One region of the Pukyongiella litopenaei genome, then DNA from elsewhere that is predicted to be linked to it. Evidence: riboswitches for the same ligand, from Rfam matches in the RefSeq annotation. Region 1 holds a riboswitch; the other holds the start of a gene.
What was found. A riboswitch is a leader RNA that binds a small molecule or an ion and turns the genes downstream of it on or off. The one in region 1 is predicted to bind cobalamin.
Positions count from the first base shown of each region.

Region 1 (15,759 bases):
TCGACGATCGCGGCCAGGACATCATTGGTGGCGTTGAGGTTGTTGTTGACCGTGTAGCGCTTGTGCCAGGACGATTTCATCGAATAGGGCGCGGCACGCTGTTCGGCGAAATGGATGATCGCGTCGGGCTCTTCGTCGCCGATCAGGGTCAGCAGCCGGTGATAATGATCGCCCACGGTGAAATTGTGGTGGACGATCTCGTTGCCGGTCAGATCCTTCCACACCCGCAGCCGTTCACCCAGCGGGCGGATCGGGGTCAGGCTCTCGACTTCAAGCTCGAGGTCGATCTTGCGGCGGCTGAGATTGTCCACGATGATCACGTCGTGGCCCCGTCGCGACAGATACAGCGCCGTGGGCCAGCCACAGAACCCGTCACCGCCCAGAATGATGATTTTCATATGCCCGAAGCCTCATGCGGACTGTTCTTCAGGGGCCAGCTTATGGACCGCCCGCGCGGCATTGAAAACCCCCGGCCGGACCGCAGCCACGTTTTGATGCCACCGTGCCGCATCGGGACGTTCGGCTCTTGGCGGGGCAGACGCAAACGTCTACCATCTGGTAAAAATTCCGAAATCGCCAACCAGGGAGTTCAAAGAGTGATCAGATCACCGAAACTGTCGCGCCGCCGGATGATGGCGGCAACCGGGGCCGCCGCCGGCCTCGCCACGTTCGGGCTGCCGGCCCGCGCCGAAGGCCCGCTCAAGGTGGCCGGCATCTATACCGTGCCGGTCGAACAGCAATGGGTCAGCCGCATTCACAAGGCCGCGCTGGCCGCGCAGGATGCGGGTGAAATCGAGTATACCTTTACCGAGAACACCGCCAATACCGACTATTCCCGCGTGATGCGTGAATATGCCGAAGGCGGCCACGACCTGATCATCGGCGAGATATTCGGGGTCGAGGCCGAGGCCCGCGAGGTCTGCGCCGATTACCCGGACAAGGCGTTCCTGATGGGGTCGTCGTTCCTGCCCGACGGCAACAACCCGAATCTCGCGGTGTTTGATAACTATATCCAGGACGCATCCTACCTGAGCGGGATCATCGCCGGGTCGATGACCACGTCGAACAATATCGGCATGGTCGGCGGCTATCCGATCCCCGAGGTGAACCGCCTGATGCATGCCTTCATGGCCGGCGCCCGCGAGATCAACCCCGACATCCGGTTCCAGGTCAGCTTCATCGGTTCGTGGTTCGATCCGCCCAAGGCCAAGGAGACCGCCTTTGCGATGATCGAGAACGGCGCCGACATCCTCTATGCCGAACGGTTCGGCGTATCCGACGCGGCGCAGGAAAAAGGCATCCTGGCGATCGGCAACGTGATCGACACCCAGGCCGATTATCCCGACACCGTGGTCGCCTCGGCGATCTGGCATTTCGAACCGACGCTGAACGCCGCCATTGCCGCGGTCAGGGGCGGCACCTTTGCCGCGGACAATTACGGCGTCTATTCCTTCATGAAGGAAGGCGGCTGTTCGCTCGCCCCCTACGGCACGTTCGAGGGCAAGATCCCCGAAGCGGCGCTGAAACTGGTCGGCGAACGCGAAGCAGCGATCCGCGACGGGTCGATGACGATCGAGATCAACGACGAAGAGCCGACCTCGACTTGACGCGGGCACGAGACGAGGCGCCGGTTGTCCTGCGCCTCGATTCCATCACCAAACGGTTCGGCAACCTGGTCGCCAACGACGCGGTCAGCGTCACCCTGCGCCGGGGCGAGGTGATCGCCCTGCTGGGTGAAAACGGCGCGGGCAAGACCACGCTGACCAATATCCTGTTCGGCCTCTACACGGCGGACGAGGGCACGGTCGAGGTGCATGGCACCACCCTGCCCCAGGGCCAGCCCCGCGCGGCGCTGGACGCCGGCGTCGGCATGGTGCACCAGCATTTCACGCTGGCCGAGAACCTGACCGTGCTCGACAACGTGATGCTCGGCGCCGAACCGCTGTGGCGGGTGCGGCAGGCCAAGCGCGCGGCGCGGGAGCGGCTGCAGCAGCTGTCCGAGGATTTCGGGCTGAAAGTGGCGCTCGACGCCCGGGTCGCGACGCTGACCGTGGGCGAAAAGCAGCGGGTCGAGATCCTCAAGGCGCTCTATCGCGACACCGACATCCTGATCCTCGACGAACCCACCGCGGTGCTGACCCCGCAGGAAGCGGATGCGCTGTTTGCAACGCTGCGCAAGGCGGTGGCGCGCGGCCTGTCGGTGATCTTCATCAGCCACAAGCTGCACGAGGTGATGGCAGTGTCGACCCGTGTCCTAGTGTTACGGCACGGCCGGCTGGTGGCCGAACTGGATACCGCCGACACCAGCGAAAAGGCGCTGGCCGCGCTGATGGTCGGCGGCGAGGTGGCGGAACCGCGGATCACCCCCGCCGAACCAGGCGCGCCGCTGCTGCAGCTCGACGCGGTCTCGACCCCCGATACAGGCAACGCGCCGGGGCTGAAATCGGTGAACCTGTCGCTGAACGCGGGCCAGATCACCGGGCTGGCGGGGGTGTCCGGCAACGGACAGGCGGCGTTGTCCGATCTGGTCTCCGGGCTGACGGCGCCCGCCTCGGGGCGGATGACGGTTCTGGGCGACATACCCGCCGACTGGTCGCCGCGCGCGGCGCTGTCGCATCGCATCGCCCGCATCCCCGAAGATCGCCACAAGACCGGCACCGTGGCCGATTTCACCCTGACCGAGAACGCGATCCTGGAATCCTGCCGCGACGGGTTCAGCCGCCACGGATGGATGGACTGGGCAGGCGCCGAAACCCACGCCCGCGCGATCATTGACCGCTACGATGTGCGCTGCCCCGGTCCCGACACCCCGATCCGGCTGCTGTCGGGCGGCAACATGCAAAAGCTGATCCTGGGCCGGGCGCTGGAAACCGAACCCCGCATCATCCTCGCCAACCAACCGGTGCGCGGGCTGGATATCGGCGCCGTGAACTATGTGCATGCGCAGCTCATCGCCGCGCGCGACCGCGGCGCCGCGGTCCTGCTGATCTCGGAAGACCTGGATGAAATCATGAGCTTGTCCGATGTTATTCATGTCATAAGCGAGGGCCGGCTTTCGCCACCCTTTGCCCATGGCAGCATGAGCCAGGCGGAACTGGGCGTCTGGATGGCGGGCCGGGGTTTCGACCGGATGCCTGGCGGCGCGGGGGGTGAAGATGCGGCTTGAACCGATCGCGAATCCGTCGCTGGGACGGCGCATCGGCCTGCCCGCGCTGGCGCTGGGGGCGACTGTGGTCGTGGCCGCGATCCTCGCGGCGATCGCTGGCGGCGCCCCGCTGTCGGTCCTTGGGCTGGTCATCAAGGGCGCGGTGGGCAGCAAGTTCGCGCTGCTGGAGACGCTGAACCGGGCGACGCCGCTGATCTTCACCGGGCTGGCGGTGGCAGTCGCCTTTCGCGCAAGGCTGTGGAATATCGGCGCCGAGGCGCAGCTCTATGCCGGGGCCATCGTCACCGTGCTGCTGGGCACCGGCGCGCTGCCCCTGCCCGCGCCGCTGCTGCTGCCGGTGATCGCCGCCTGCGCCATGGTCGCCGGGGCGGCGATGCTGCTGGGCCCGGCGCTGGCCAAGGCGCGGCTGGGCGTGGACGAGGTGGTCACGACGCTGCTGCTGAATTTCGTAATGCTACTGTTCGTGTCGCTGCTGCTCGAAGGCCCGATGAAGGACCCTATGGGCATGGGCTGGCCCAAGTCGACCCGGCTGGTGGCCGAGGCCCGCCTGCCCCGGATCGTCGACGGGCTGCGGCTGCACTGGGGCTTCGCGCTGGCGCTGATCGCGGCGCTGGCGGTCTGGGTGATGCAGACCCGCACCGCCCTGGGATACGAAATCCGCGCCGTCGGGCTGAACCAACAGGCCGCGCGGTTCGCGGGCATCCCGGTCAATGGAGTGATCGTCAAGACCGCGCTGATCTCGGGCGGGCTGGCGGCGCTGGCCGGCTTTGGCGAGGTGGCCGGGCTCAAGGGCGTGCTGACGCTCGATCTGAGCCCCGGCTTTGGCTATACCGGCATCATCGTTGCCATGCTGGCGCGGCTGCATCCCCTCGGCGTGGTGGTCAGCGCGATCTTTGTCGCGGGCGTTTTCGTCGGCGCCGATTCGATGTCCCGCACCGCCGGGATCCCCAGCTATATCGCCGACATCATGCTGGCCGCCGCGCTGCTGCTGATGGTGCTGGCGCTGATGCTGACCCGGTATCGCGTGGCAAGGGGCTGAGGCATGGACCTGTTCGATATCCTGCTTTCGGCCAGTTTCTGGGCGGCCGTGCTGCGGATCGCCTCGCCGTTGATCTTTGCCACCATGGGCGAGTTGATCTGCGAACGCGCGGGTGTGTTGAACCTGGGCATCGAGGGCATCATGGTCGCCGGCGCCTTTGCCGGCTGGATCGCAGTCTATGCGGGGCTGGGGCTGTGGCCGGGCGTCGCGGTGGCGATGCTCACCGGCATGGCGTTCGGCCTGCTGCACGGGGTGCTGACGGTGCCGTTCGGTCTCAGCCAGCATGTGGTCGGGCTGGGCATCACCCTGCTGGCGACCTCGGCGACCTATTATGCCTATCGCGTGGCCCTGCCCGAAGTGTCGTCGCCACCCCGGATCGAGGCGTTCCAGCCACTGCCCCTGCCCGGCATCCTCGCGCAGACGCCGCTGACTTACGCGGCCCTTGCCGTGGCCGGGATCGTGGCCTGGACCCTCTATCGCACGCCGCTGGGGCTGGCATTGCGCGCCGCCGGCGACAACCCCGCCGCCGTGGCGGCCCAGGGCCTGTCGGTGACCGGGCTGCGGCTGGGCGCGGTGGTGGTCGGCTCGGGGCTGATGGCGGTGGGCGGGGCGTTCCTGACCATGAGCGCCTTCAACTCGTTCTTCTTCGAGATGGTGAACGGGCGCGGCTGGGTCTGCATCGCGCTGGTCGTGTTCGGGTCGTGGCGACCGGGCAAGGCGGTCCTGGGCGCGATCCTGTTCGCCGCGTTCGACGCGCTGCAGATCCGCCTGCAACAGACCCCGATGGGCGCACAGGTGCCCTACCAGGTGTTCCTGATGCTGCCCTACCTGCTGTCGATCCTCGCGCTGGTGATCATGTCGCGCCGCGCAGAGGTCCCCGCCGCGCTGATGATCCCGTTCCAGAAAGGAGAACGCTGATGTTCGACCTGATCGTGAAGGGCGGCACCCTGCCCGACGGCACCCGCGCCGATATCGGCATCACCGGCGACCGGATCGCCGCGGTCGACAATCTGGACACCGCCGCGGCAGGCCGGGTGATCGACGCCACCGGCGACCTGGTGTCGCCCCCCTTCGTGGACCCGCATTTCCACATGGACGCCACCCTGTCCTACGGCACCCCGCGCATCAATGCATCCGGAACGCTGCTCGAAGGCATCGCGCTCTGGGGCGAGTTGAAGGAGATCGTCACCATCGACGACATGGTGGCGCGCGGGCTGGAATACTGCGACTGGGCCGCGTCGATGGGCCTGCTGGCGATCCGGTCGCATGTGGATACCTGCGACGACCGGCTGCTGGGCGTGCAGGCGATGCTCGAGTTGCGCGAAAAGGTCCGCGATTACATCGATCTGCAACTGGTCGCGTTCCCGCAGGATGGCGTGTTTCGCGATCCGACGGCGATGGACAACACGATCCGCGCGCTCGACATGGGCGTCGACGTGGTGGGCGGCATTCCGCATTTCGAACGCACCATGGCCGACGGCGCGCGATCGGTCACCGCGCTCTGCGAAATCGCCGCCCAACGCGGGCTGATGGTGGACATGCATTGCGACGAAACCGACGACCCGATGAGCCGCCATATCGAAACACTGGCCTATGAGACCCGGCGGCTGGGCCTGCAAGGGCGCGTGGTCGGGTCGCACCTGACCTCGATGCACTCGATGGACAATTATTATGTGTCCAAGCTGTTGCCGCTGATCGCCGAGGCGCAGGTCGCCGCGATTCCGAACCCGTTGATCAACATCATGCTGCAGGGCCGGCACGACAGTTTCCCGAAACGGCGCGGACTGACCCGCGTCAGGGAAATGCAGGCGGCGGGCATCGATGTGGGCTGGGGACAGGACTGCGTGCTCGACCCGTGGTATTCGCTGGGCACGGCCGATATGCTGGACGTGGCCTTCATGGGGCTGCATGTGGCGCAGATGAGCGCCCCCGACGAGATGCGACGCTGTTTCGACATGGTGACCGAAACCAATGCCCGCATCATCGGGGTGCGGGATTACGGGCTGCGCGTGGGGGCAACGGCATCGCTGGTGGTGCTGGACGCGGGCAACCCGATCGAGGCGCTGCGGCTGCGGGCCACAAGGCTCTGCGTGGTCGCCCGCGGCAAGGTGATCGCCGAAACCCCGCGGGCCGTGGCGCAGCTGTCGCTGCCCGGAAGTCCCGGACGACCCGGGCGGCTGCGCCGGCGCCACCCGGCCCATAACGGCTGACGAGCGGAGGAAACGACATGGCAACATCGGCACCGATCTGCGATTTCGGCTGGAGGCCGCCCGGTTTCACCCTGCCCGGCACCGATGGCAAGACCTACGCGCTGGCGGATATCGCCGGACCGAACGGGGCGCTGGTGATGTTCATCTGCAACCACTGCCCCTATGTGATCGGGGCGCTGGACCGGATCAAGCGCGACGCAAGCGACCTGAAGGCGCGCGGGATCGGCGTGGCCGCGATCTGTTCGAACGATGCCATTGCCTATCCCGACGACAGTTTCCCCAGGATGCAGGACCTGGCGGTCGCCGAATCCCTGCCCTTTCCCTATCTGCACGACGCCGACCAGTCGGTGGCCCGCGCCTGGGGCGCGGCCTGCACGCCGGATTTCTTCGGCTTCAACGCGGATCTGGGCCTGCAGTATCGCGGCCGCATCGACGCGGGCGGCCGGACCGCCCCGCCCGAGGGCGCCCCGCGCGAGCTGTTCGAGGCGATGCGCCTGATCGCCGAAATCGGGCACGGACCGGCCGAACAGGTGCCGTCCATCGGCTGTTCGATCAAATGGAAACCCACCGGCTGAGCCCCGGCACGGGGCGCGCGCCTGTCCGGTTTGACTGAACCGGGCAGAACCGCTAGCCGTGGGCAAAGGCAGACGATTACCGGAAACCGCATGCAGGTCATCATCCATACCGGCGCGCATTTCACCGAGGCTGACCGGCTGCTGAAGAGCCTGCTGCGCAACACGCGGCAGTTCCACGCGAACGGGATTTCCGTGCCCGGTCCGGGCAAATACCGGGTGCTGCTCAAGGAAACCTTTGCCGCGCTGCGCCATGCGCCACCGGCAGAGGATGCCGGCGAGGTGCTGATCGACGCCATTCTCGACGATGAAAACGCCAACCGGGTGATCCTGTCGAACCCGCATTTCTTCGGCTCGGCGCGCTATTCGCTGATCGACGGCGATTTCTATCCGCAGGCGCCGGAACGGATGAAGCACCTGACCCGGCTGTTTCACGACCATGATCTGGAGATGTTCATGAGCGTGCGGGCGCCGGTCACCTTTCTCTCGACGCTGGTCGAGCCGTCGCCCGACACCCGGCTGGCGGATGTGATGGGCGGCGTCAACCCGCTCGAAATGCGCTGGTCGGACATGCTGGGCCGGGTCCGCGACCAGCTGCCCGATCTGCCGATCACGGTCTGGTGCTACGAGGATGCCCCCCTGATCTGGAGCCGGATCATCCGCGCCCTGGCCGGCCTGCCCGACAACACGCAGGTGAGGGGTCCGTTCGATCTGCTGACCAACCTGATCAGCCCCGAAGGGATGCAGGAATTCCTCGCCACGCTGCGCGCGAGCGGCGGCCCCGCCGATCCCGCGTTTATCACCGAGACCATCCTCGCCCACGGGCTGAACGAGGCGCTGGAGCAGGAACTGCACCTGCCCGGCTGGTCCCCCGAACTGATCGAGGACATGCAATGGGCCTACGAGGAAGACCTGGAACGGATTTCGCGAATCCCCAACCTGCGGCTGATCGAACCATGATCCGCCGCATGATCCGTTCGTGCCGCGCGGCGGTGATGGCGGCGGCGCTCGCCGTGGCTGCGTTTGTCCCCCTGGGGTCCGCGACGGCGCAGGAGGCACCGTTCGGCGTTTTTGCCGCCGCCAGCATGAAAACCGCGCTGGACGAGGCCGCCGCGCGTTTTGCCGCCGGGACCGGGGAAACACCGCCGCTCCTGTCCTTCGCCGGCAGTTCGGCGCTGGCGCGGCAGATCATGCAGGGCGCGCCGGCGGCGCTGTTCGTGTCCGCCAATACCGCCTGGATGGACACGCTCGAGGCCGAGGGGCTGATCGCGCCCGGCACCCGCGCCGACATCGCCACCGGTGACCTGGTGCTGATCGCCGCGCCGGGATATGCGGGCGAACTGACGATCGGGCCGGGCTTTGACCTGGCCGGGGCGCTGGGTGGCGAACGGCTGGCGATGGCGCTGGTCGACGCGGTGCCGGCGGGGATCTACGGGCGGGCGGCGCTGCAATCACTGGGGGTCTGGGACAGTGTCGCGGACCGCATCGCGCAGGCCGACAATGTCCGCGCCGCGCTGCGCCTGGTGGCCTTGGGCGAGGCGCCGCTGGGCATCGTCTATGCCACGGACGCGCTGGCCGAACCGCGGGTGCGGGTGCTGGGCCGGTTCCCTCCCGACAGCCACCCCCCGATCTGCTATCCGGCAGCGGTGCTGGCCGAATTCGACACCCCCCCGGCACGCGCGTTCCTGGCGTTCCTGACCGGTCCCGAAGGCCGGGAGATCCTGAATCGCCACGGTTTCGGATCGCCGGACCGGACGGAATGACGCCCGGGGCGGTTCGACAGATCGGCCCGGCCAGGTCGCGGATGGCGCGGGGCATCCGCCGGTGAGCGGCTGGCTCGGTCCCGCCGAGTGGCAGGCGCTGGCGCTGTCGCTGAAAGTGTCGTTCTGGGCAACGGTGCTGAGCCTGCCCCCCGGCGTGCTGGTCGCTTATGCGCTGGCGCGGGGGCGGTTCCGGGGGCGCGAATTGCTCAACGGGCTGGTGCATCTGCCGCTGATCCTGCCACCGGTGGTCACCGGCTACCTGCTGCTGATGACCTTTGGCCGGCGCGGGCCGGTGGGCGGCTGGCTGGAGGACACGTTCGGCCTGGTGCTGGCCTTTCGCTGGACCGGCGCGGTGCTGGCGGCGTCGATCATGGCCTTTCCGCTGATGGTGCGCGCGATCCGGCTGGCGATCGAGGCCGTCGACCCGAAACTGGAACAGGCCGCGGCGACGCTGGGCGCGTCGCGGATACAGGTCTTCGCCACCGTTACCCTGCCCCTGATCGCGCCGGGGCTGATCGCGGGCGCGGTGCTGGGATTTGCCAAGGCGATCGGCGAATTCGGCGCGACCATCACCTTCGTCTCGAACATCCCCGGCCAGACCCAGACGCTGCCTTCGGCGATCTACACCTTCCTGCAGGTGCCCGGCGCCGAAGCCCCGGCCCTGCGGCTGGTGGCGATCTCGGTGGTGGTGGCGCTGGCGGCGCTGGCGGCCTCCGAGGTGCTGGCGCGGCGGGCGGCGAAACGGGTGGCCGGGGAATGAGCCTGACGGTTGACATCACCCATCGCCAGGGCGGGCTGAACCTGCAGATCGGTTTCGAAGCCCCCGGCGGGATCACCGCCCTGTTCGGCCGCTCGGGCAGCGGCAAGACCACGGTGGTCAACGCCGTGGCCGGGCTGCTGACGCCACGGGGCGGACGGATCGAGCTGCATGGCCAGACCCTGTTCGATGCCGATGCGGGCATCGACCTGCCCCCGCACCGCCGCCGGCTGGGCTATGTGTTCCAGGACGCGCGGCTGTTTCCGCATATGTCGGTGCGGCGCAACCTGACCTATGGTGCCCGGTTCGCCCCGCCGGGCAACGGGCCGTCGCTCGACGAGGTCTGTGCGCTCCTGGGCATCGGCGCGCTGCTGGACCGGCGACCCGGCGCCTTGTCGGGGGGTGAAAAGCAGCGGGTCGCCATCGGACGGGCGCTGCTGTCGCGGCCGCGCATCTTGCTGATGGACGAACCCCTCGCGGCGCTCGACGCCGCCCGCAAGGCCGAGATCCTGCCCTATCTCGAACGGCTTCGGGACAGCACCGGCATTCCGATCCTCTATGTCAGCCATTCGGTGCCCGAGGTGGCGAGGCTGGCAACGACCGTGGTGGTGCTGGAGGATGGCCATGTCGCCCGGACCGGCCCCGCCGAACGGGTGCTGTCCGACCCGGCCACGGTCCGCCAGATCGGGCTGCGTGACGCGGGCGCGGTGCTGCCCGCGACCGTCGCGCTCCATCACGAGGACGGGCTGACCGAACTGGCGTTTTCGGGGGGGCGGCTGTTCTTGCCCGCGATCGACAGTGCGCCGGGCACGCCGACGCGCGTGCGTATCCTGGCCCGTGACGTGATCCTGTCGCGCCCGGAACCGCGTGAGCAGTCCGCGCTGAACGTGCTGGCCTGCGAGGTGACCGAACTGCGCGGCGGCGAGGGCCCCGGCATGATGGTCGGGCTGCGCTGCGGCGATGACCGCCTGCTGGCCCGCGTCACCCGCCGCTCGGCGACGGCGCTGGCGCTGGCGCCCGGCGAACGGGTCTATGCGCTGGTCAAATCGGTATCGGTGGCGCGGATGGATGTCGGAACCGGCTGACCCTGCCCCGCCGGTCCGCCCGCGCCCGGCACATTACATGCCCAACGCTTCCTTGTAGAGTTCCAGAACCGCCTCTTCCTCGGCGATGTCATTGGCGTCGCGCTTGCGCAGGGCGATGATCTTGCGCATGACCTTGGTGTCATAGCCGCGTGCCTTGGCCTCGGCCATCACCTCTTTCTGCTGCTCGGCGATGTCCTTCTTTTCGGCCTCGAGCCGTTCGACCCGCTCGATGAAGCTGCGCAGTTCACCGGCGGTCACGCTATAGGTGGCATCGGTCACGGTATCGGTCATGGACGGTTCCTTGAATTGCTCGATCTGGGACGGAGCCTGCCGGATACCGCCCCGCCGCCGGTCCTGCAAGACACGATTGCCCCATGATCGACGCATCGCCGCTTGATCCGTTGCGCAATGCGTCCTATTCGAGTGCCGCTCTGGTTCGGCGATGCGAGTCGCCGTTAAAGGGAACGCGGTGCGGCCGGCAATGGCCAACTCCGCGACTGCCCCCGCAACTGTAGGCGGTGAGCGCGGCCCGAACGAACCACTGGACCATCCTGGTCCGGGAAGGACGGTCCCGCGCTGTGACCCGCAAGTCAGGAGACCTGCCGGCGCGATCACCTTCATCCGGTGCGGGGTGCATTGGTATGGGCGGCGCATAAACCGCAATGGTGACATCCAGACCACCGTTTGCGGAAGCGCCGCCGGCCTTTCCAAACTCTCCGAAACGGCACCAGGAAAGGGCCAAAGACATGACCAGACTGTTTTCCACCGCATCCGCGATCGCGCTTGCCGTCGCGGCGCCGGCCTTGGCCGAAGATCCGCTGCATCTGGGCGAGATTTCGGTTTACGCGAACAAGGCGGGCACGCCGATACCGCTTGAGCGCACCGGCGCCACCGTCGATGTGGTGACCGACCACGAACTAAGACAATCCAGCGAAACCGCACTGGCCGACCGGCTGTCGCTGCTGCCCGGCGTATCGGCCAGCAGCAATGGCGGGCTGGGTTCGACCACCACCGTGCGGGTGCGCGGGCTGGACGGCAAATACGTCAAGGTCCTGATGGATGGCATCGACATCACCGACCCGGCATCGAGCCAGGTCCAGTTCAACTGGGCCGGCATGACCAACGCGGGCCTGTCGCGCGTGGAGGTTCTGAAAGGCTCCAGTTCCTCGGTCTACGGGTCGCGCGCGGTGGCCGGCGTGATCAACATGTCGTCGGACCAGCGCACCGGAGAACCCGGCACGGTCCTGCGCTTCGGCCTCGAGGGCGGCACCTATGACACCTATCGCGCCGGGTTCAACGTGACCACCGAAGGCGAACGCGGCGGGCTGTCTTTCAGCATGAGCCGGGTGCAGACGGACGGGTTTTCGTCCAAGGCCGCCGGGACCGAACCCGATGGCTATGAAGGCACGCAGCTGAATTTCTCGGCCGATATCATGGCCACCGACACGCTGACCCTGGGCGTCACCGGATATGCGCTGAACTCCGAAGGCGATTTCGACGAGTTCGGCGGCGACGGCGTGCCGCCCTTTGACGAAACCAACACCACCAAGACCCGTGCCCTGCGCGCCTTTGCCGAACTGGCGACCGGCGCGGTCACGCATACATTCTCGGGCACCTATTACAACAACGACCGGGTGAGTTCGTCCAACGGGTTCGACACGCCGTTCGACGGCACTCGCAAGCGGCTCGACTATACCGGCGTCTGGGATGTCTCGCAGGCGCTGCAATTCACCTTTGGCGGTGACTGGGAACGCGAGGAATTCGTGTCCGGCGTCGACAGCGGCGATGCCGACATGACCGGTATCTTTGCCGAAGCGCTCTATGCCCCCAATGACAGCCTTGACCTGTCCGCGTCGCTGCGCTGGGACGACCATTCGGAGTTCGGCGGCAACCTGTCGGGGCGGCTGGCCGCAGCCTGGCGCCCGGCTGAAAACACCATCATTCGCGCGGTCGCCGCCACCGGGTTCCGCGCGCCGTCGCTCTATGAACTCAACCACACGCTCTATGGCAATCCCAACCTGCAACCCGAGGAAAGCGCCAGTTTCGAGCTGGGCGTCGAACAGCAGTTCGGCCGCGGGTCCTTTGTCAAGGCGACTGCGTTCCATACCGAGATCGACAACCTGATCCAGTTCGTGACCCTGACCAGCTTCCCGCAGCCCTTCACCGGCCAGTATCAGCAGGTTCCGGGCACCTCGACCTCGCAGGGCGTGGAACTGTCCGGGGCTTGGGTGCTGTCGGATAGCTTCTCGGTCTATTCCAACTACACCTATACCGACGCGGTCGACGCCAATGGCAACCGGCTGCTGCGGGTGCCGGGGCATGATTTCGTGTTCGGCCTCGCCACCACCTTCGCGGAGCGTTGGGAAGGCGACCTGGCCGTGCATCACGTCGCCGACCGGCCCGATGAATTCGGCACGGTGATGGACGACTACACCGTCACCGACGCCACCATCAGCTACGCGCTCTCGGACACCGCCGATGCCTATCTGCGGATCGAGAACATCTTTGACGAGCAATACCAGACCTCGGCCGGCTACAACGCGCCCGGCCGCGGGTTCTATGTGGGGCTGCGTGCGGCCTTCTAGGCTGGTACCGGCGCTGGCCGCGCTGGGGATGACCTGGTTTTCGACCGGGGCATCAACCGGCGCGGCCGCCTATGCCGCGCCGCCCCAGCGGGTGGTTTCGGTCAATCTGTGCACCGACCAGCTTGCCCTGTCGCTCGCCGCGCCCGGCCAGCTGGTATCGGTGTCGCGGCTGGCCCATGACCCGGCAAGCTCGGCCATGGCCGAAACGGCCAGCGCCTATCCGGTCAACGGATCGGGGGCCGAAGAGGTGTTCCTGCTGAACCCCGACCTGGTGCTGGCTGGCACTTTCACCGCCGCCGCCACGGTGCAGACGCTGCGCGACCTGGGGCTGCGGGTCGAACTGTTCGCACCGGCGCAGCGGCTGGCGGACGTGCCGCGCCTGCTCGCGCAGATGGGCGCGGCGCTGGGCCGCGAAGACGCCGCAGCCGCGGCGATCGACGCCTTCGAGCGCGAACTGGCCGAGCTGTCACGCCCGCCCCGGCACCGCCCGCGCGCGGCGCTCTACTATGTCAACGGCTACACGTCGGGGGCGCAATCGCTGGCCGGAGACATCCTCGGCGCGGCCGGTTTCGACAATGTCGCCGACGAGGCCGGGCTGGCCCGTGGCGGCACGCTGCCGCTGGAACGGTTGCTGCTGCTGGCGCCCGACGTGATCGTGCGCGGCCGCGACTATCCCGGTCAGGCCCGTGCCGAAGAGGTGCTGGCCCATCCGGCGCTGCAGGCGCTGGACGGCACCCGGATCGCGGGAACGCTGACCGACCGCGACTGGATCTGCGGCACGCCGGGGGTGCTGAAGGCGGTCCGCGCCATGCGCGATCTGCGCCTGTCGCTGGAGGCAGGGGAATGAGGCTCGCCGTTTTCCTGATCGCGCTGTGCGCGGCGCTGTTCACCCTGTCGCTCGTCACCGGCTTTGCCAGCGCCGGTCCGCTGCAATCGCTGGCGGCGCTGCTGCGCGATGACGGCACGCCGCTGTCGGTGGTGATGCGTGAGATCCGCCTGCCGCGCGCGTTGCTGGCCGCGATGATCGGCGCATCGCTGGGGCTGTCGGGGGCCGCGATGCAGGGCTATCTGCGCAACCCGTTGGCCGAGCCGGGCCTGATCGGCATCTCGGGCGCGGCCGCGCTGGGGGCGGTGCTGGCACTCCAGACCGGGCTGGCGCTGGCCTTTCCGCTGGCGCTGCCGCTGGCGGCGCTGGCGATGGCGGTACTGGCGGTGCTGCTGATCCTGGCGCTGGCCGGACCGCGCGGCGCCTCGATCACGCTGATCCTGGCCGGCATCGCCATCTCGGCGCTGGCCTCGGCGCTGACCTCGCTGGCGCTGAACCTGTCGCCCAATCCCTTTGCCGCCGCCGATATCGTGTTCTGGATGATGGGTTCGCTGGCGGATCGCAGCTTTGGCCATGTCTGGCTGGCCTTGCCGTTCACCCTGATCGGCTGGGGGCTTCTCGCCAGCCTCGGGCGCGGGCTGGACGCGCTGACGCTGGGCGAGGACGCCGCCGCCGCGCTGGGCGTGCGGCCCGAGCGGTTGCGGCTGGTGCTGGTGGTCGGGACCGCCTGTTGCGTGGGGGCGGCCACCGCCGTGGCCGGCGCGATCGGGTTCGTCGGGCTGGTCGTGCCGCACCTGCTGCGCCCGCTCGTGGGGGCGCGGCCGTCGGCCTTGCTCTGGGCTTCGGCGCTCGGCGGCGCGGCGATGGTGCTGGCGGCGGATGTCGCCGTGCGCGTGCTGCTGCCCGACCGCGACCTGAAACTGGGCGTGCTGATGGCGCTGGTCGGCGCGCCGCTGTTCCTGCACCTGATCTACAAGACGCGGCGGGAGGTGGCATGAGCCTGCTCACCCTTTCCGGACTGTCCCTGACCCGCCGGGGGCGCCGCGTGCTCGACGCGGTGTCGCTGACGATCGGTCCGGGCGAATGCGTTGGCCTGATCGGGCCGAACGGCGCGGGCAAGACGACCCTGATGCGCGCGGCGCTGGGCCTGCTGGCGGCCGAGGGCGCATCGTCGCTGGCCGACAGCGACGCCGCCGCCCGTGCCCGCACCGCCGCCTGGATGCCGCAATCGCGCGAAATCGCCTGGCCGGTCTCGGTGGAAACGGTGATCGCGCTCGGACGGCTGCCGCACCTGCCGCGCGGCACGCGGCTGCGCGGCGATGACCGCGCCGCCATCGATGCGGCCATCGACCGGATGGGGCTGACGCCGCTGCGCAACCGCACCGCCACGCGCCTGTCGGGCGGTGAACAGGCGCGCGTGCTGATCGCCCGGGCGTTGGCGCAGGACACGCCGTTCTTGATCGCCGACGAACCCATCGCCGGTCTGGACCCGGCCAGCCAGATCGCCACGATGCAGGTCTTTGCCGACCTGGCCGCCGAAGGGCGTTCGGTGCTGGTCTCGCTGCACGATCTCGGCCTGGCCGCCCGTCACTGCACCCGGCTGCTGATGCTCAGGGACGGAGGGCTGGTCGCCGATGGCCCGCCCGCGCAGGTGCTGACCCCCGGCAATGTGCGCGAGGTGTTCGGCGTCACCGCCTATTACGAGGAAACCCGCGACGGCCCCGTATTCCAGCCGATGGAGGTGGTCCGGTGAGCG
Region 1 covers NZ_CP027665.1:23,909-39,667, forward strand. Annotated here, with positions in the region: gene C6Y53_RS00135 (NAD-dependent epimerase/dehydratase family protein) at 1-398, opposite strand, end outside; gene C6Y53_RS00140 (BMP family protein) at 630-1,607, shown strand; gene C6Y53_RS00145 (ABC transporter ATP-binding protein) at 1,604-3,166, shown strand; gene C6Y53_RS00150 (ABC transporter permease) at 3,156-4,205, shown strand; gene C6Y53_RS00155 (ABC transporter permease) at 4,209-5,123, shown strand; gene C6Y53_RS00160 (amidohydrolase family protein) at 5,123-6,415, shown strand; gene C6Y53_RS00165 (thioredoxin family protein) at 6,433-6,990, shown strand; gene C6Y53_RS00170 (hypothetical protein) at 7,081-7,947, shown strand; gene modA (molybdate ABC transporter substrate-binding protein) at 7,956-8,750, shown strand; gene modB (molybdate ABC transporter permease subunit) at 8,812-9,510, shown strand; gene modC (molybdenum ABC transporter ATP-binding protein) at 9,507-10,592, shown strand; gene C6Y53_RS00190 (DUF2312 domain-containing protein) at 10,626-10,883, opposite strand; cobalamin riboswitch at 11,008-11,213, shown strand; gene C6Y53_RS00195 (TonB-dependent receptor plug domain-containing protein) at 11,339-13,177, shown strand; gene C6Y53_RS00200 (ABC transporter substrate-binding protein) at 13,164-14,024, shown strand; gene C6Y53_RS00205 (FecCD family ABC transporter permease) at 14,021-15,001, shown strand; gene C6Y53_RS00210 (ABC transporter ATP-binding protein) at 14,998-15,756, shown strand; gene C6Y53_RS00215 (adenosylcobinamide amidohydrolase) at 15,753-15,759, shown strand, end outside.

Region 2 (15,759 bases), 380 kb from region 1:
GAACCGCTCCGCGAGGCTCTCGCGGAACCCGGTCTGCATATGCAGCCGCGCCACCTCGTATTCGTCCTTGTAGGCCATCAGCTTGAACAGCCCTCTGGCGGCGGCCTCGGTCAGCGCGCCGGGGGCGCCCGCGACGCGGGTTTCCGCCGCCTGCACCCCGGCCAGCGTGTCGCGGTATTCCTGCGCGTAGGCGTCATCCTGATATTCGGCCAGGAACGCGGCGCGGCGGTCGATCTTTTCGTCGAGCGTCTGCACCGGGCTGACCGGCAGTTGCGCGATGCGTTCCACGGCATCGGGAGCATGGGCGGCGACGCGGCCCCAGGCAAAGGCGTCCTTGTTCAGCTCCGGCTTGACCCCGTTCAGCTCGATGGCCCGCATCAGCGCCTCAAGACCCAGCGGCACCAGCCCGGCCTGCCACGCAGCCCCCAGCATCATCACGTTGGCGAACACGCTGTCGCCCACCAGCGCCTCGGCCAGCGCATTGGCGTCGAGCGTCTTCAGCGCGGCCGCATCAACCGCCTTGCCGATCTCGGCCAGGCGGGTTTCGGCCCTCAGATCGGCGTCGCGGTTCTGCACCAGGTCGCCGGTCGGCATCACGGCGGTGTTGACCACCGCGCGGGTGACGCCGGCGCGATAGGTGAGGCTTGCCTTGGGCGACGAGCTGACCACCAGATCGCAGCCGATCAGCGCATCGGCGGAACTGGGTTCGATCCGGGCCTGGTTCACCCCGGCCTCGGTTTCCGACATGCGGATATAGCTCAGAACCGGCCCGAATTTCTGGGCAAACCCCATGAAATCCAGAACGCTTGCGCCTTTCTGCTCCAGGTTGGCGGCCATCGCGATCAGCTGGCCGACGGTGACGACACCGGTGCCGCCGACGCCGGTCACCAGGATATCCCAGGGGGTGTCGAGCCCGGGCAGGGCCGGGTCGGGCAGGCTGGCCCGCAGGGTGTCGAGCGCGACCCGGTTTTCGGACGCGCCCGGTTTTTTCAGGCTGGCGCCCTCGACGGTCACGAAGCTGGGGCAGAACCCGTTCAGGCAGGTGAAATCCTTGTTGCAGGAATTCAGGTTGATGCGGCGTTTCCGCCCGAACTCGGTTTCCAATGGCTCGACGCTCAGGCAGTTCGATTCCACCGAGCAATCGCCGCAGCCTTCGCAGACCAGCGGATTGATGACGGCGAATTTCTTTGGATCCTCCATCCTGCCACGCTTGCGCAGGCGGCGCTTCTCGGTTGCGCAGGTCTGCTGATAGATCAGCACGGTGGTGCCGGGAATGTCGCGCAGCTCGCGCTGGATGGGGTCCATGTCGCGGCGGTGTTCGATACGGACGCCCGGCGGAAAATCGGCCTTGTCGAACTGTTCGGGCCGGTCGGAGACGACCACCACCTGTTTCGCACCTTCCGAAACCAGCGTATTGGCGATGGCCGGCACGCTGATCGGGCCGTCCACGACCTGCCCGCCGGTCATGGCGACGGCATCGTTGAACAGGATCTTGTAGGTGATGTTGGTGCCGGCGGCGATGGCCTGCCGCACCGCCAGGATGCCCGAATGGTAATAGGTGCCTTCGCCGAGATTCTGGAAGATGTGCCTGTTGCCGTTGAATTTCGACCGCGACACCCAGTTGACCCCTTCGCCGCCCATCTGGATCAGCGAGGTGGTATTGCGGTTCATCCAGCTGGCCATGAAATGACAGCCGATCCCGGCCATGGCCTCGCTGCCCTCGGGCACTTTGGTTGACGTGTTATGCGGACAGCCCGAACAGAAATACGGGGTGCGGGTGGCCCCGGCGACGGTGATGGGCCGGGACGGCGGGATGATCGCGGCGGCCTTGTCCGACAGGTGCAGCCCGGGGAAATTCAGGTCCAGCCGGGCGGCGATGATCCGCGCCAGCATCACGGCGCCCAGTTCATGCGTCCAGGGCACCAGCCGTTCGCCATGTTCGTCGCGCTTGCCGACCATGCGTTCGGGCTTGTGGCCGGGAAAGTCGTAGAAATATTCCTTGAGCTGGCTTTCGATGATGCCGCGCTTTTCCTCGATGACCAGGAGTTCCTGCTTGTTGCTGGCAAATTTCAGCGCGCCGACATCCTCCAGCGGCCAGACCATGCCGACCTTGTAGATGTCGATGCCCAGGTCGGCGGCGGTTGCCCGGTCGATGCCCAGCAGCCGCAGCGCCTCGAGCACGTCGAGATGGGATTTGCCGGTGGTCACGATGCCGAACTGCGCGTCATCATGGCCCCATTCCACCCGGTCGATCGGGTTGGCGCGGGCAAAGGCCAGCACCGCGTTCTTCTTGGCCTCCATCCGTTCCTCGATCTGCGGGCCGGGCAGGTCGGGCCAGCGGTAATGCAGCCCGTCGGCGGGGGGTGTGAAATCGGGGGCGACGAAATCGCGGTCGGGCGGCAGGTCGAAGGACATGCCCGATTCCACCGTTTCCGAGATCGCCTTGAACCCGACCCACATGCCCGAGAACCGCGACAGCGCATAGCCCCATTCGGCGAAGGGCAGGAACTCGGCCACGTTGGCGGGGTTGAGCGTGGGCATGAAGAAATTCATGAACGCCACGTCGGATTGATGCGGCATCGAGGACGAGACGCAGCCGTGATCGTCGCCCGCGACCACCAGGACCCCGCCGGTGGGCGATGACCCGTAGGCATTGCCGTGTTTCAGCGCATCCGACGCGCGGTCGACACCGGGCCCCTTGCCATACCACAGCCCGAACACCGCCGCGCAGATCTTGTCGGGATCGGTCTCGACCTGCTGGGTGCCGATCATCTGGGTCGCGCCGAATTCTTCGTTGACGGCGGGCAGGAACTCGATCCCGGCCTCTTCGACGATGGCGCGGTGCCGCTCGATTTCGAGGTCGATCCCGCCCACCGGCGATCCGCGATAGCCCGATACATAGCCGCGCGTGTCCAGGCCGCGGTCGCGGTCGCGCCGCGCCTGGTCCAGCGCGATGCGCACGATCGCCTGTGTCCCGGTCAGGAACACCCGGCCCTGCCGGCGCGTGTAACGGTCGAGCAGGTCGTAATCTCTCAGAACAGGGGTCTGATCCGTCATGCCGGTCCTCCTGGGGTCGCGCCTGGGCGAGTTCCGAACGCTGATCTGGGAGAATAGTAGCATAATGCTGAGCCAGTCTCTTCAATCCGCGACGGGGCTCGCCTAGAGTTGAAATGAATGTTTCATATTGGGGTGAGAGGTGAACGAGCGCATGACGATATCCGGTCTGGACCAGAGAATCCTGTCAGTCCTGCAGCGGGATGCCTCCAGAAGCGTCGCGGACCTGGCCGAGGCGGTCGGAACCTCTGCCGCCACCTGCTGGCGAAGGATCCGCGGGCTCGAGGATCGCGGCATTCTCGGACCGCAGGTGAGGCTGGTCGATCCGGCCGCCGTGGGCCGTTCGATGGACGTGTTCTGCCAGGTGCGGATGAAATCGCAGGATGCCCGGTCGCGGCAGGATTTCCAGCGGTCGATGGAACAGGAACCGACCATCGTCGAGGTCTACAAGATCTCGGGCGAATGGGATTACCTGCTGCACCTGCTGGTGCGGGACATGGCCGATCTCGAGGCGATCCTGATGAAACATGTGCTGGAACATGAGGCGGTCGCCGGCACTTCGACCATCTTTGCCATGCGGCGGGTAAAGCACACCACCGAAGTGCCCGTGGGGTGATGCGGCGGGGTGATGCGGGGGCGGTGTCCTATCTCCGGGACCGGGGTACTCGGGGGATACGGGTCGTGGCGATGCGATAGCGGTGTTCGGCATGCGGGGGGTGCCCGTGGGTGCGGTTCCAGAATGCCGCGCCGCCCCGGCGCAGCCACAGCGGCAGGGTCAGTATCAGCCCCACGGCAAATCCCCCGGCATGGGCCCAGTAGGCCACGCCGCCCGCATCGGGATCGGTGCCGATGCCGCCCATCACCTGCAGGCCCAGCCAGACGCCCAGCATCACCCAGGACGGGACCGGGATGATGCGGATCAGGATCACCAGGAAGATGAAGATATCGACGCGGGCACGCGGGAACAGCAGCATGTAGCCGCCCATGACGCCCGCGATCGCGCCCGAGGCGCCCACGGTCGGCACCATCGAACCGGGCCCGGCGGCCACATGGATCAGCCCGGCCCCCAGCCCGCAGGCGAGATAGAAGAGCAGGAAGGGTCCGTGGCCCATCTCGTCCTCGAGGTTGTCGCCGAAGATCCACAGGAACAGCATGTTGCCCGCCAGATGCAGGAACCCGCCATGCAGGAAGGTCGAGGTGATCAGCGTATAGGCGCCGTCGCCCTGCGCCACCCGCGCCGGGATCAGCGCCCAGTCGAACATGAGGCGGCTGAAATAGTGCGGATCGTCCATGATCCCGAAATAGGACAGGAACACGAGGATATTCGTGGCCATCAGCGCGTAGACGACGACGGGCGTGCGTCCTGACGGGTTATGATCGCGGATCGGCAGCATCTGGCGACAGGCTGGGCCGGATGCGGCGCGGGGTCAAGGGCGGCGCACCCGGACCGGCCGCCGGAGCGAGGGGCCAGCCCCTCGCGCTCCCCGGAGTTTATCGGGCAAGATGAAGCAGGGACGGTGGTCTGTCGTCCCGGCCGATGGGCGTTGGTGATGCCCGTGGTTCATTATCAGGGCAGAGGCCGCGATGCGCTGCTCAGGCCGCGCCGCCCAGCAGTGCCGCGTTGCCGCCGGCGGCGGTGGTGTCGATGCACAGATGCCGTTCGCCCATCACCCGGGCCGGATCGGGTTTGCCGGGGATCAGCGGCAGGATCGGTCCGGTGCGCGTGGCCAGGGCCTGTTCGATGGCGCGCCCGCGATCGGCGTCGCCCCACCAGAGAACCCCCGCGATCCCGTCGAACCCGGTGAGTTCATCCGGCGCGATCTCGCCATCGGGGCAGAGTGCGACGCCGCCCGCCAATTGCACCGCCGCGGCCTGCGCGCGCACGGTTTGCGGGCCGGGACCGAGGCAGAGCAGCGGCGCGCGCGGGGTCACGGTCATGCGGTTCGATTCGCCGGTGGGGCCGGGCAGGGACCGGGTTTCGGGCGGCGCCGGCGTGCCGGCGGGCTCCGGCCGGCCGGTTGCGGGGCCGGTCCAGCCGTCCACCGCCGCCTGCCGGTCGGGGGCGCAGAACCGCGCCATGTAATGCGGGCCGCCCGCCTTGGGGCCGGTGCCCGACAGGCCTTCGCCGCCGAAGGGCTGGCTGCCGACGATGGCGCCGATCTGGTTGCGGTTCACATAGAGGTTGCCCGCATGCACCCGGTCGGTCACATGCTGCACCCGGTCGTCGATGCGCGTGTGCAGCCCGAAGGTGAGCCCGTAGCCGGTGGCGTTGATGTCGTCGATCACCCGGTCCAGATCGGCGGATCCGAACCGGACCACATGCAGGACCGGGCCGAAGATTTCCCGCTCCAGCGCCGCGATCCCGGGCAGTTCGATCAGCGTTGGCGCGATGAAGGTGCCGCTGGCGGGCGCGCGCAATTCCTTGAGCACCCGGTTTTCGGCCCGAGCCGCATCCACATGCGCCGCGATGCCCGCGCGGGCGTCGTCGTCGATGACGGGGCCGCAATCGGTGGCCAGGTCCCACGGGTCGCCCATATGCAGCGCGTCCATCGCGCCCCCGAGCATGGCCAGAAGATCGTCGGCGATATCCTCCTGCACATAGAGGCAGCGCAGCGCCGAGCAGCGTTGGCCCGCCGACTGGAACGCGCTTTCGACGATCGACTGCACCGCCTGTTCCGGCAGCGCGGTCGAATCGACGATCATCGCATTCAGCCCGCCGGTTTCGGCCACCAGCGGCGCGCCGGGGGCGAGGTGTTCGGCCATCGCGGCGCGGATCTTCAGCGCGGTTTCGGTCGAGCCGGTGAAGGCCACGCCGCCGACGCGGTAATCCGAGGTCAGCGCCGCGCCGACCACGCCGCCGCCGGGCAGCAGTTGCAGCGCGGTGCGCGGCACGCCGGCGCGATGCAGCAGCGACACCGCCAGCGATGCGATCAGCGGCGTCTGTTCCGCCGGTTTTGCCAGCACCGCGTTGCCGGTGGCCAGCGCAGCGGCAATCTGGCCGGTGAAGATCGCCAGCGGAAAGTTCCACGGGCTGATGCAGGTGAACAGCCCGGCCGGATCCGCGTCGGGAATTCGGGCGGCGTAGTAGCGCAGGAAATCCACCGCCTCGCGCAGTTCGGCGACGGCGTCGGGCAGGCTCTTGCCGGCCTCGCGGGCGAGCAGGGCGAAGATCTCGCCGAAGCTGTCCTCGTAGAGATCGGCGGCCCGGTTCAGCGCGGCGCCGCGATCGGCGGCGCTGTCACCCCAGGGTCGCGCGGCGGCCAAAGCGGTTTCGATATCCGTGGCCGAGGTGGGTGCGACCGCGCCGGGGCTGTCGGCCGCATTGGCCGGGTTGGCGACGGTTTCTTCGGGGGCGGGGGTTGCCTTTCGCGCCAGCAGCGGCGCGGCCTGCCAGCGATGATCCCGAAACGGCGCGCGGGCCGCCTCGATCACGGCCAGGGTCGGCGCGTGGGCCAGGTCGAAGCCGCGTGAATTGGGCCGTTCCGGCGCGAACATGGCGGTGCCGGCGGGAATGGCCGGGGCATCGGCGCGGATCGTTTCGAACGGGTCCGCCGCAACGGTTTCGGCGGGCACGTTTTCGTCGACGATCTGGTTGACGAAGGACGAATTGGCGCCGTTTTCCAGCAGCCGCCGGACCAGGTAGGCCAGCAGGTCGCGATGGGCGCCCACCGGGGCATAGATGCGGCAGCGGGTGTTTTCGCGGTCCCTGACGATCCGGTGCAGGCTTTCGCCCATGCCGTGCAGGCGCTGGAATTCGTAGGGCTGTTCGCCCGCCATGTGCAGGATCGCGGCGACCGTATGCGCGTTGTGGGTGGCGAATTGCGGATAGATCCGGTCGGTCATGCCCAGCAGTTTGCGGGCATTGGCAATGTAGGAGATGTCGGTCGCGGGCTTGCGCGTAAAGACCGGAAAGCCGTCCATGCCCGCGACCTGCGCCCGCTTGATTTCGGTATCCCAGTAGGCGCCCTTGACCAGCCGTATCATGATCCTGCGGTCATGGCGGTTGGCCATCGCATGAAGTTCGTCGATCACGATGCCCGCGCGGGGGCCATAGGCCTGCACCACGATGCCGAACCCGTCCCAGCCGGCCAGCGCCGGTTCGCCCATCACGGCGTCGATCACCTCGAGCGACAGTGCCAGCCGGTCCGCTTCCTCGGCGTCGACATTCAGCCCCATGCGTGCCGATTTCGCCAGCAGCGCCAGCGACCGCAGGCGCGGCACCAGATCCGACATCACCCGGTCGCGCTGGGCGACTTCGTAGCGCGGGTAAAGCGCCGAGAGCTTGACCGAGATGCCCGGATTGACGCGGATGTCGTTCGATGTGCAGGCCGCCGCGATGGCGGTGATGGCGCGGGAATAGGCCAGGTGATAGCGCGCCGCGTCGGCCTCGGTCCGCGCCGCTTCGCCCAGCATGTCGTAGGAATAGGTATAGCCCTTGGCCTCCATGCCGGCGGCGCGCGTCATCGCCGCCGTTATGTCTTCGCCCAACACGAACTGGCGGCCCATTTCCTTCATCGCGCGGCCCACGGCGGTGCGGATCACCGGTTCGCCCAGCCGCTTGATCGCGCCGCGCAGGTGGCCGACCGGGCCGGGCGCGTCATCGGCCAGCACCTTGCCGGTCAGCATCAGCGCCCAGGTCGAGGCATTGACCAGCGACGAGGTGGAATGGCCCAGGTGGCGGCCCCAGTCGGACGGGGCGATCTTGTCCTCGATCAGCGCGTCTATGGTGTCGGCATCGGGCACCCGCAGCAGCGCCTCGGCCAGGCACATCAGCGCCACGCCCTCATCGGTGGACAGGCCGTATTCGGCCAGGAACACCTCCATCAGGCCCGGGGCGGTCTGGTCGCGGATGGCGCGCACGAGATCCGCGCCGGCGGTGCAGATCGCGGCCCGGTCCCGGGCCGACAGGCCGGCCTGCGCGATCAGGTCCGCGATCACCCGGTCTTCGTCGGCATAGGTGCCGGCATCGATGCGAAAACGCAGGGGCAGGGCGGTGTCTGCGGTCATGGCGAACCTCGTGATCTGGCGATTGAATCGGGGCAGGTGTTTCGGGCAGTATATCGCGAAGAGATCGGGACAACGGCCCGAATTTCGCGTTACCGCAATTCAATGGGGCAGGGATATCGGCATATGACGATGCAAATGGACGGCAGGGACATGGACGAGTTCGACCGCGCGATCGTCAGGGTGCTGTCCGAGGAAGGCCGGATATCCATCGCCGATCTCGCCCGCCGGATCGGGCTGTCGAAATCCCCCACGCAGGCGCGGCTGCGGCGGCTGGAGACGAGCGGCATCATCACCGGCTACCGGGCTCTGGTCGATCCGATCCGGCTGGGGCTGGATCACGTCGCCTTTGTCGAGGTGCGGCTGCGCGATACCAGCGAAAAGGCGCTGGCGGGTTTCAATGCCGCGGTGGCCCGGATCGGCGAGATCGAGCAGGCGCATCTGATCGCCGGCAATTTCGATTACCTGATGAAGGTCCGGACACGGTCGATGAACGCCTATCGCCGGGTGCTGGCCGAAAAGATCTCGACCCTGCCGCATGTGGCGTCGACCTCGACCTATGTGGCGATGCAGGCGATCAAGGAAGAGGGCGCGCTGGGCCCGCCCGACGACTGGGGCGGATAGCTGCGGGCGAGGGGCCGCGCAACAATGTGATTTGACCCGGCGCGCCGATGCCGCAGCATGGGACCATGCGCCGGATCGTTTTCATGCTGGGTCTGGCCGCCGCCGGGTTTTCCGGCGCGGCCGCGGCGGGCTGTCCGCCCGCGCCCGATCACGGCGCGGCGCTGGCCGGGTTGCTGGAGCAGGCGCGGCGCGCCGGGACCGAGGCCGAGGCGCAACGGCTGGTTCCCGACATGTGGGCGCTGTGGGCGGATGCCCCCGACGATCACGCGCAGGCGTTGCTGGAGCGCGGCATGACCAACCGGTCGGGTTACAATTTCCTCGGCGCCTTGCAGGCGTTCGATGCGCTGATCGCCTATTGCCCGGACTATGCCGAAGGCTACAACCAGCGCGCCTTCGTCAACTACCTGCGGCAGGATTTTTCCCGTGCGCTGCCGGACCTGGACCGGGCCGTCGCCCTGTCGCCCGATCACGTCGCCGCCATTGCCGGGCGGGCGCTGACGCTGCTGGCGCTGGGCCGGACCGGTGCGGCGCGACGGGACCTGGACCGCGCGCTGGCGCTGAACCCCTGGCTGCCGGAGCGCCGCCTGGTCGCCCCGGGCGGGCCACTGGCGCCCGAGGAACACGATATCTGATCACATGCGGATGATTGCGCCTGGCCGCGCGGGCGGCTAGACCCGTCTTGCCCGGTCCCGGCCGGGCGGCGCGGGCGTGGTGGAACGGTAGACACAAGCGACTTAAAATCGCTAGGGCTTGGCCCGTGCGGGTTCGACTCCCGCCGCCCGCACCATGCCCTGTCGAGACCCGTATCCGGCCCGTTGAGGGTGGTTCCTGTCGCCGGCCCGATGGGCCGATCAGAAATCCCAATCGTCGTCTTCCGTCGCCACTGCCTTGCCGATGACATAGGACGACCCCGAACCGGAGAAGAAATCGTGGTTCTCGTCCGCGTTGGGGGACAGGGCGGACATGATCGCGGGGTTTACCTGGCAGGTTTCATCGGGAAACAGCGCCTCGAAGCCCAGATTCTGCAACGCCTTGTTGGCATTGTAGTGCAGGAAATGTTTCACATCCTCGGTCAGCCCGAGCGGGTCATAGAGGCTCTCGGTGTAGCGGCTTTCGATCTCGTAGAGGTCGAACAACAGCGCAAAGGCAAAGTCCTTGATCTCCTGCCGCTCGCTTTCGGGCAGGGTTTCCAGCCCGCGCTGGAACTTGTAGCCGATATAATAGCCATGCACCGCCTCGTCGCGGATGATCAGCCGGATCAGGTCGGCGGTGTTGGTCAGCCTCGCCCGGCTCGACCAGTGCATCGGCAGATAGAAACCCGAATAGAACAGGAAGCTTTCGAGGAACACGCTGGCGACCTTTTTCCGCAGCGGGTGCCCGGTTGCATCGTATTCGTCCAGGATCAGCCGCGATTTGGCCTGCAGGTGTTCGTTTTCCGACGACCAGCGAAAGGCCTCGTCCACATCCGCCGTCTGGCAGAGGGTCGAAAACACCGACGAATAGCTGCGGGCATGCACCGCTTCCATGAAGGCGATGTTGGTCAGCACAGCTTCTTCATGCGGCGTGATCGCGTCCTCCAACAGTGCCGGCGCGCCCACGGTGTTCTGGATCGTGTCCAGCAGGGTCAGCCCGGTGAACACGCGGATCGTCAGCGTCTGTTCCCCGGCGGTCAGTTGCGACCAGCTCTGGATGTCGTTGGACAGCGGCACCTTTTCCGGCAGCCAGAAATTCACCGTCAGGCGGTTCCAGATCTCGAGATCCTTGTCGTCCTGAAGCCGGTTCCAGTTGATGGCGGCGGGGACGGGGCGGGTCGGTTGGGTCAGGTCTTTCATGGCAGCCTCACAGGGAACACGAAACACAGCCCTGCACCTCGGTTCCCTCGAGGGCGAGCTGGCGCAGGCGGATGTAGTAGATGGTCTTGATGCCCTTTTTCCACGCATGGATCTGGGCCCGGTTGATGTCGCGGGTGGTGGCGGTGTCCTTGAAGAACAGGGTCAGCGACAGGCCCTGGTCCACATGCCGGGTGGCGGCGGCATAGGTGTCGATGATCGCCTCGGGACCGATTTCATAGGCGTCGCGGTAATAGTCGAGATTGTCGTTGGTCATGTAGGGCGCGGGGTAGTAGACCCGGCCGATCTTGCCTTCCTTGCGGATCTCGATCCGTGACGTGATCGGGTGGATCGAACTGGTCGAGTTGTTGATATAGCTGATCGACCCGGTGGGCGGCACCGCCTGGAGGTTGCGGTTGAACAACCCGTCCCGCATCACCGCCGCTTTCAGCGCGGCCCAGTCCTCGCGTCCCGGCACCGCGATGCCGGCCTCGTCGAACAGTGCCCGGACCCGGTCGGTTTCGGGCTGCCAGTCGACATCCGCATAGGCGTCGAAAAACGACCCGTTGGCATATTTCGACCGCTCGAAGCCGCTGAAGGTTTCGCCCTTTTCCCGCGCCAGCGCGTTCGATGCCCGCAGGCAGTGATACAGCACCGTGCAGAAATAGATATTGGTGAAATCCAGTGCCTCGGCGCTGCCGTAGTGGATGTGTTCGCGGGCGAGATAGCCGTGCAGGTTCATCTGGCCCAGTCCGATCGCATGGCTTTCGTCATTGCCCTTGCGGATCGACGGCACGCTGTCGATCGCGCTCATCTCGGAGACCGCGCTGAGGGCGCGGATCGCGGTTTCCACGGTCTGCCCCAGGTCGCCGCCATCCATGCTGCGGGCGATGTTCAGGCTGCCCAGGTTGCAGGAAATGTCGGTGCCCATATGGGCATAGCTGAGATCGTCGTTGAACTCGGACGCTTCGTTCACCTGCAGGATTTCCGAACACAGGTTCGACATGGTGATGCGTCCGTCGATCGGGTTGGCGCGGTTCACCGTGTCCTCGAACATCACATAGGGATAGCCGCTCTCGAACTGGATCTCGGCGATGGTCTGAAAGAACTGCCGCGCGCCCACCTTGGATTTGTGGATGCGCGGGTCGTCCACCATCTCGTGATATTTCTCGGTCACCGAGATGTCGGAAAAGGCGCAGCCATAGACCTTTTCCACGTCATGGGGCGAAAACAGGTACATGTCCTCGTTCCGCTTGGCCAGCTCGAAGGTGATGTCGGGGATCACCACGCCCAGGCTGAGCGTCTTGATGCGGATCTTCTCGTCCGCGTTCTCGCGTTTGGTGTCGAGGAACCGCATGATGTCGGGATGGTGCGCGTTCAGATAGACCGCGCCGGCGCCCTGGCGCGCGCCCAGCTGGTTGGCATAGCTGAAACTGTCCTCGAGCAGCTTCATCACCGGGATGATGCCCGAGGACTGGTTGGCGATGCCCTTGATGGCGGCGCCGTGTTCGCGAATGTTGGTCAGCATCAGGGCGACGCCGCCGCCGCGCTTGGACAGTTGCAGCGCCGAGTTGATGCCGCGCCCGATGCTCTCCATGTTGTCCTCGAGCCGCAGCAGGAAACACGACACCAGTTCCCCGCGCGCCTTTTTGCCGGCGTTGAGGAAGGTCGGCGTGGCGGGCTGGAACCGGCCCTCGACGATCTCGGTCATCAGCTGCATGGCCAGCGTTTCATCGCCGCGCGCCAGCGTCAGCGCCACCATCACGACCCGGTCCTCGTAGCGTTCGAGATACCGCTGCCCGTCGCGGGTCTTGAGCGTGTAGGAGGTGTAGTATTTGAACGCGCCGAGAAAGGTCGGAAACCGGAACTTCAGCGCAAAGGCGGCCTCCCATATCCGGTGCAGGAACGCCCGGTCATAGCGGGCCAGGACCTCGGGCTCGTAATATCCCTCGTCGACGAGATAGCCGAGCTTCTCGTCCAGCGAATGGAAGAACACGGTGTTCTGGTTCACATGCTGCAGGAAATACTGCCGCGCCGCCATGCGGTCGGCGTCGAACTGGATCCGGCCGTCCTTGTCATAGAGGTTCAGCATCGCGTTGAGCGCGTGGTAATCGAGATCGCTGGTCAGCTGGGCATCAAGCATTCGGTCCCCCGGAATTTGTCGAGCCCGGCGCGCACGCGGGCGATATCGGTGTCGAACCCGGCCAACTCGAAGCGATACAGGACCGGGACGTTGCATTTTCGGGCGATCACATCGCCCGCGAGCGCGAAAGTCGCGCCGAAATTGCGGTTGCCGCTGGCGATGACGCCTCGCAGCAGGCGCCGCCGGGCCGGGTCGTTCAGCAGGCGGATCACCTGCCTGGGCACCGCGCCCCGACCCTGGCCATCGGCATAGGTCGGGCAGACCAGCACGAATGGCCGGGCGATGTGGGGCAGGGGGTTGCCGCTGCGGACCGGGATGCGGCTCGCCGGCAGGCCCAGCTTTTCGATGAACCGCCGCGTGTTGCCCGATCCGCTCGAGAAAAAGACCAGATCGGCCATGGGCTCAGGACAGGCGGCCGATCATGTCGGGGCGGAACCCGGCCCAGTGGTCGTCGCCCGCCATGACCACCGGGGCCTGCCGGTACCCCAGCCCCTGCACCAGTTCCATCGCCGCCGGATCCTGGGTCAGGTCGACGATCTCGTAACTCACGCCACGGGCATCCAGGGCGCGGGTGGTTGCGGTGCACTGCACGCAGGCCGGTTTCGAATAGACGGTGATGGTCATTGCCTGTCCCTTTTCTCTTGTTGTGGCAGGGGGCATGGACCACGACACCGGCGCCGCGGCGACCGATATGCGCGCCCGGGCCCACCGCCCGTGGTCGTCATCACTCTCGCCCTGGCAGGTCTCCTGACTTCACGGCTATGACGCGTCGGCCCCCTTCCCGGTGCTGCGCACCAGTGGTTTCGGACCTCGGCTCGCCGCTTACAGTTGCGGGGGCAGTACCGGATTTACACCGGTTTCCCTTTTCACCCATGTGGTTGGTCATGGGCACCAAAGCTACACCATATAGATGTCGTGCCGCGAGATCTGTCAATATCGTGTTGTTCTTTTCCCGAACTCTTTTTTGATCGCTCACGGGGCTGGCGCATGAAAGGCCCCAACCAGAGAAGCGCTCAACGTATGCCGAATACCGGAAACGCCGACCCTGGTTGAATACGAGAGCAGAACAGAATTTGAGTATTCGGAGGCAAAATGCCAGTGGCTGAACTCTGCAGGGGGATCGTTTGGGATGGAGGCGAGTACCGGAATCGAACCGGTGTACACGGATTTGCAATCCGAAAAATTTTGCTGATTTCAAAGGGAAAAATTGTAAACGTGCTTGTTTCGTTCAGGGTCACTTTTCAATAGGTTACGAGGCCCAAGTAAACGGTTTTTCACCGGCTCTTGCTCTGACGAAAAGGCAAAGAAAAACCGCTGAGGGGGCCGCCACCCACCTCAACGGCATAGAAAAATATTTCCGCCCCGATACCTACGGCATTTCCGGTCTGACCTCAACCCAATTGGCGGTGAGATCATGAGCTGGCGCATCGCAAATGAATGCGCCGAGCGCCGCTTTGGCAGCGCCGCGCGCAAGCAGATCATCATGTTCCTAGCCGACAAAGCGAGCGATGACGGCTCTGGCATCTGGTGTTCCAAGGGGACGATCCAGCGCCACACAGAGCTCAGCGAGAGCACGGTCAAGCGCACCATCATCGACTTCCTGCGCGAAGGCATTCTGATTGAGACAGGGCGGCGGCAGTGCAAGAACGGTTACACCGTCATTTACCGGATTGCGTTGGAGCGCGTGGCCGCGCTCGAACCCACGGCTGAGCCCGACATTGAGACGGGGGTCACTGTGAACCCCGTCCAGCCTGAACCCGGTACGGGGTCCACGGTGAACGGGGTACGGGGTTCACGGTGGACCCCAAACCATCCTAAAACCATCCATAAACCACCTACGCGCAAGCGCGAGGCGGCGGAGGAGGTTGAAGATCTTGAATCTGAGAAGATCTTGGCGGCCTATCCCGAGGATAGGATCCGAGACCGGCGGACCAGTCTGCGCCTGATCGCAGCGGCTGTGAAAGCCGGTGTGGAGCTCGATGACCTGCTTCAGGCGGTCAAAGCCTATGCGAAGGAAAGCGAGGGCTACACGCGCAGCAAGGTCTGCTTCTCAGACAACTGGTTCAAGATGCGGCGTTGGGAGAAGGGGCTTGCCCAGGTACAGGCGGACCGAGAGAAGGCGCGAGCGGCCGAAGCCAAGGGCCGTGCGAGCCTCGCCGAGTGGATCCACGAGCGCCATCCCTTGTGTCGCCACATCACCAACCGGCAGATCGAGGATTTGATCGCTTCAAAGTTGGTGACGCCTGAACAGGTTCGCGCTGCGGGGTTGCAGGTCTGAGAATGCGTTTCTTGCTATTATTTTCTACGACCGAATTGGCGATACAATCGTCATTCGAATTTAAGATGCCACGACCCCAAGTTTGTTTTATGCCATGTTCCGTTGCTATGTTCAGCAGGCTTCGTTTCGCCGGTGAAAAAAGGCTCAGTTACGGGACCGCTGTTCAGGAATTTGGCAAATGGGTCTTCAACCGCTTCTTGCGGTTCCGGAATTTCTGGAGTCTTCTTCGCTTTGCGATCAGCAACCTTGGAAGTAACCTCATTGAGGTCAGCAAGCTCAGACAATCGAACTCTGCGCCGATTTCCGTTGTTGTCGCGTCTAGTGACGACGCGAAGATTTTCCGGTCTATTGTCTGACGGATTATGGTTGATGTGGTCCACATCAAAATCTCTCGGTACCCACTTGCCAAGGGCTACTGCCACAATGAACCGATGCGTGAGGATCGATTTCTCTCCGTGTTTAAACCAGAGATAATCGTGCCCCTCTGGGCTTTTGCTGCCGTTCGGTGTTTCGCCAAACACAGTTCCAGCGGGGTAGTCGAACTCATTGCCATCAATCACGTCGCTTAAATTCGGATATTCAATCTCATGAGGATGAGACGTTTCGTATTCTTTGGCCAGAACGGATTTCACGTACTCAACGTCTTGCATCTGAATTTTCTCCGAATTGGCTTGCAGTGGTTTCTCAAAATCCTGAATTCAACTTAGGTGTCGTAATCTCCCATTGCCAGTGACGCCTTGAGATTTCGCGGAGCTTGAAAAAGATGCAACTAACTTTCCGCAGCTAGACTTGCCATGCTCGCTCCGCATGAGGCGCGCGCCATCCCC
Region 2 covers NZ_CP027665.1:3,540,040-3,555,798, forward strand. Annotated here, with positions in the region: gene C6Y53_RS17340 (indolepyruvate ferredoxin oxidoreductase family protein) at 1-3,057, opposite strand, end outside; gene C6Y53_RS17345 (Lrp/AsnC family transcriptional regulator) at 3,209-3,670, shown strand; gene C6Y53_RS17350 (rhomboid family intramembrane serine protease) at 3,699-4,448, opposite strand; gene putA (bifunctional proline dehydrogenase/L-glutamate gamma-semialdehyde dehydrogenase PutA) at 4,648-8,061, opposite strand; gene C6Y53_RS17360 (Lrp/AsnC family transcriptional regulator) at 8,191-8,682, shown strand; gene C6Y53_RS17365 (tetratricopeptide repeat protein) at 8,748-9,314, shown strand; tRNA gene C6Y53_RS17370 (tRNA-Leu) at 9,385-9,469, shown strand; gene nrdF (class 1b ribonucleoside-diphosphate reductase subunit beta) at 9,534-10,514, opposite strand; gene nrdE (class 1b ribonucleoside-diphosphate reductase subunit alpha) at 10,522-12,654, opposite strand; gene nrdI (class Ib ribonucleoside-diphosphate reductase assembly flavoprotein NrdI) at 12,636-13,052, opposite strand; gene nrdH (glutaredoxin-like protein NrdH) at 13,057-13,278, opposite strand; cobalamin riboswitch at 13,375-13,565, opposite strand; gene C6Y53_RS17395 (hypothetical protein) at 14,069-14,932, shown strand; gene C6Y53_RS17400 (HNH endonuclease signature motif containing protein) at 14,983-15,582, opposite strand.
Region 2: another riboswitch for cobalamin. It lies ahead of nrdH (glutaredoxin-like protein NrdH); the one in region 1 lies ahead of C6Y53_RS00195 (TonB-dependent receptor plug domain-containing protein).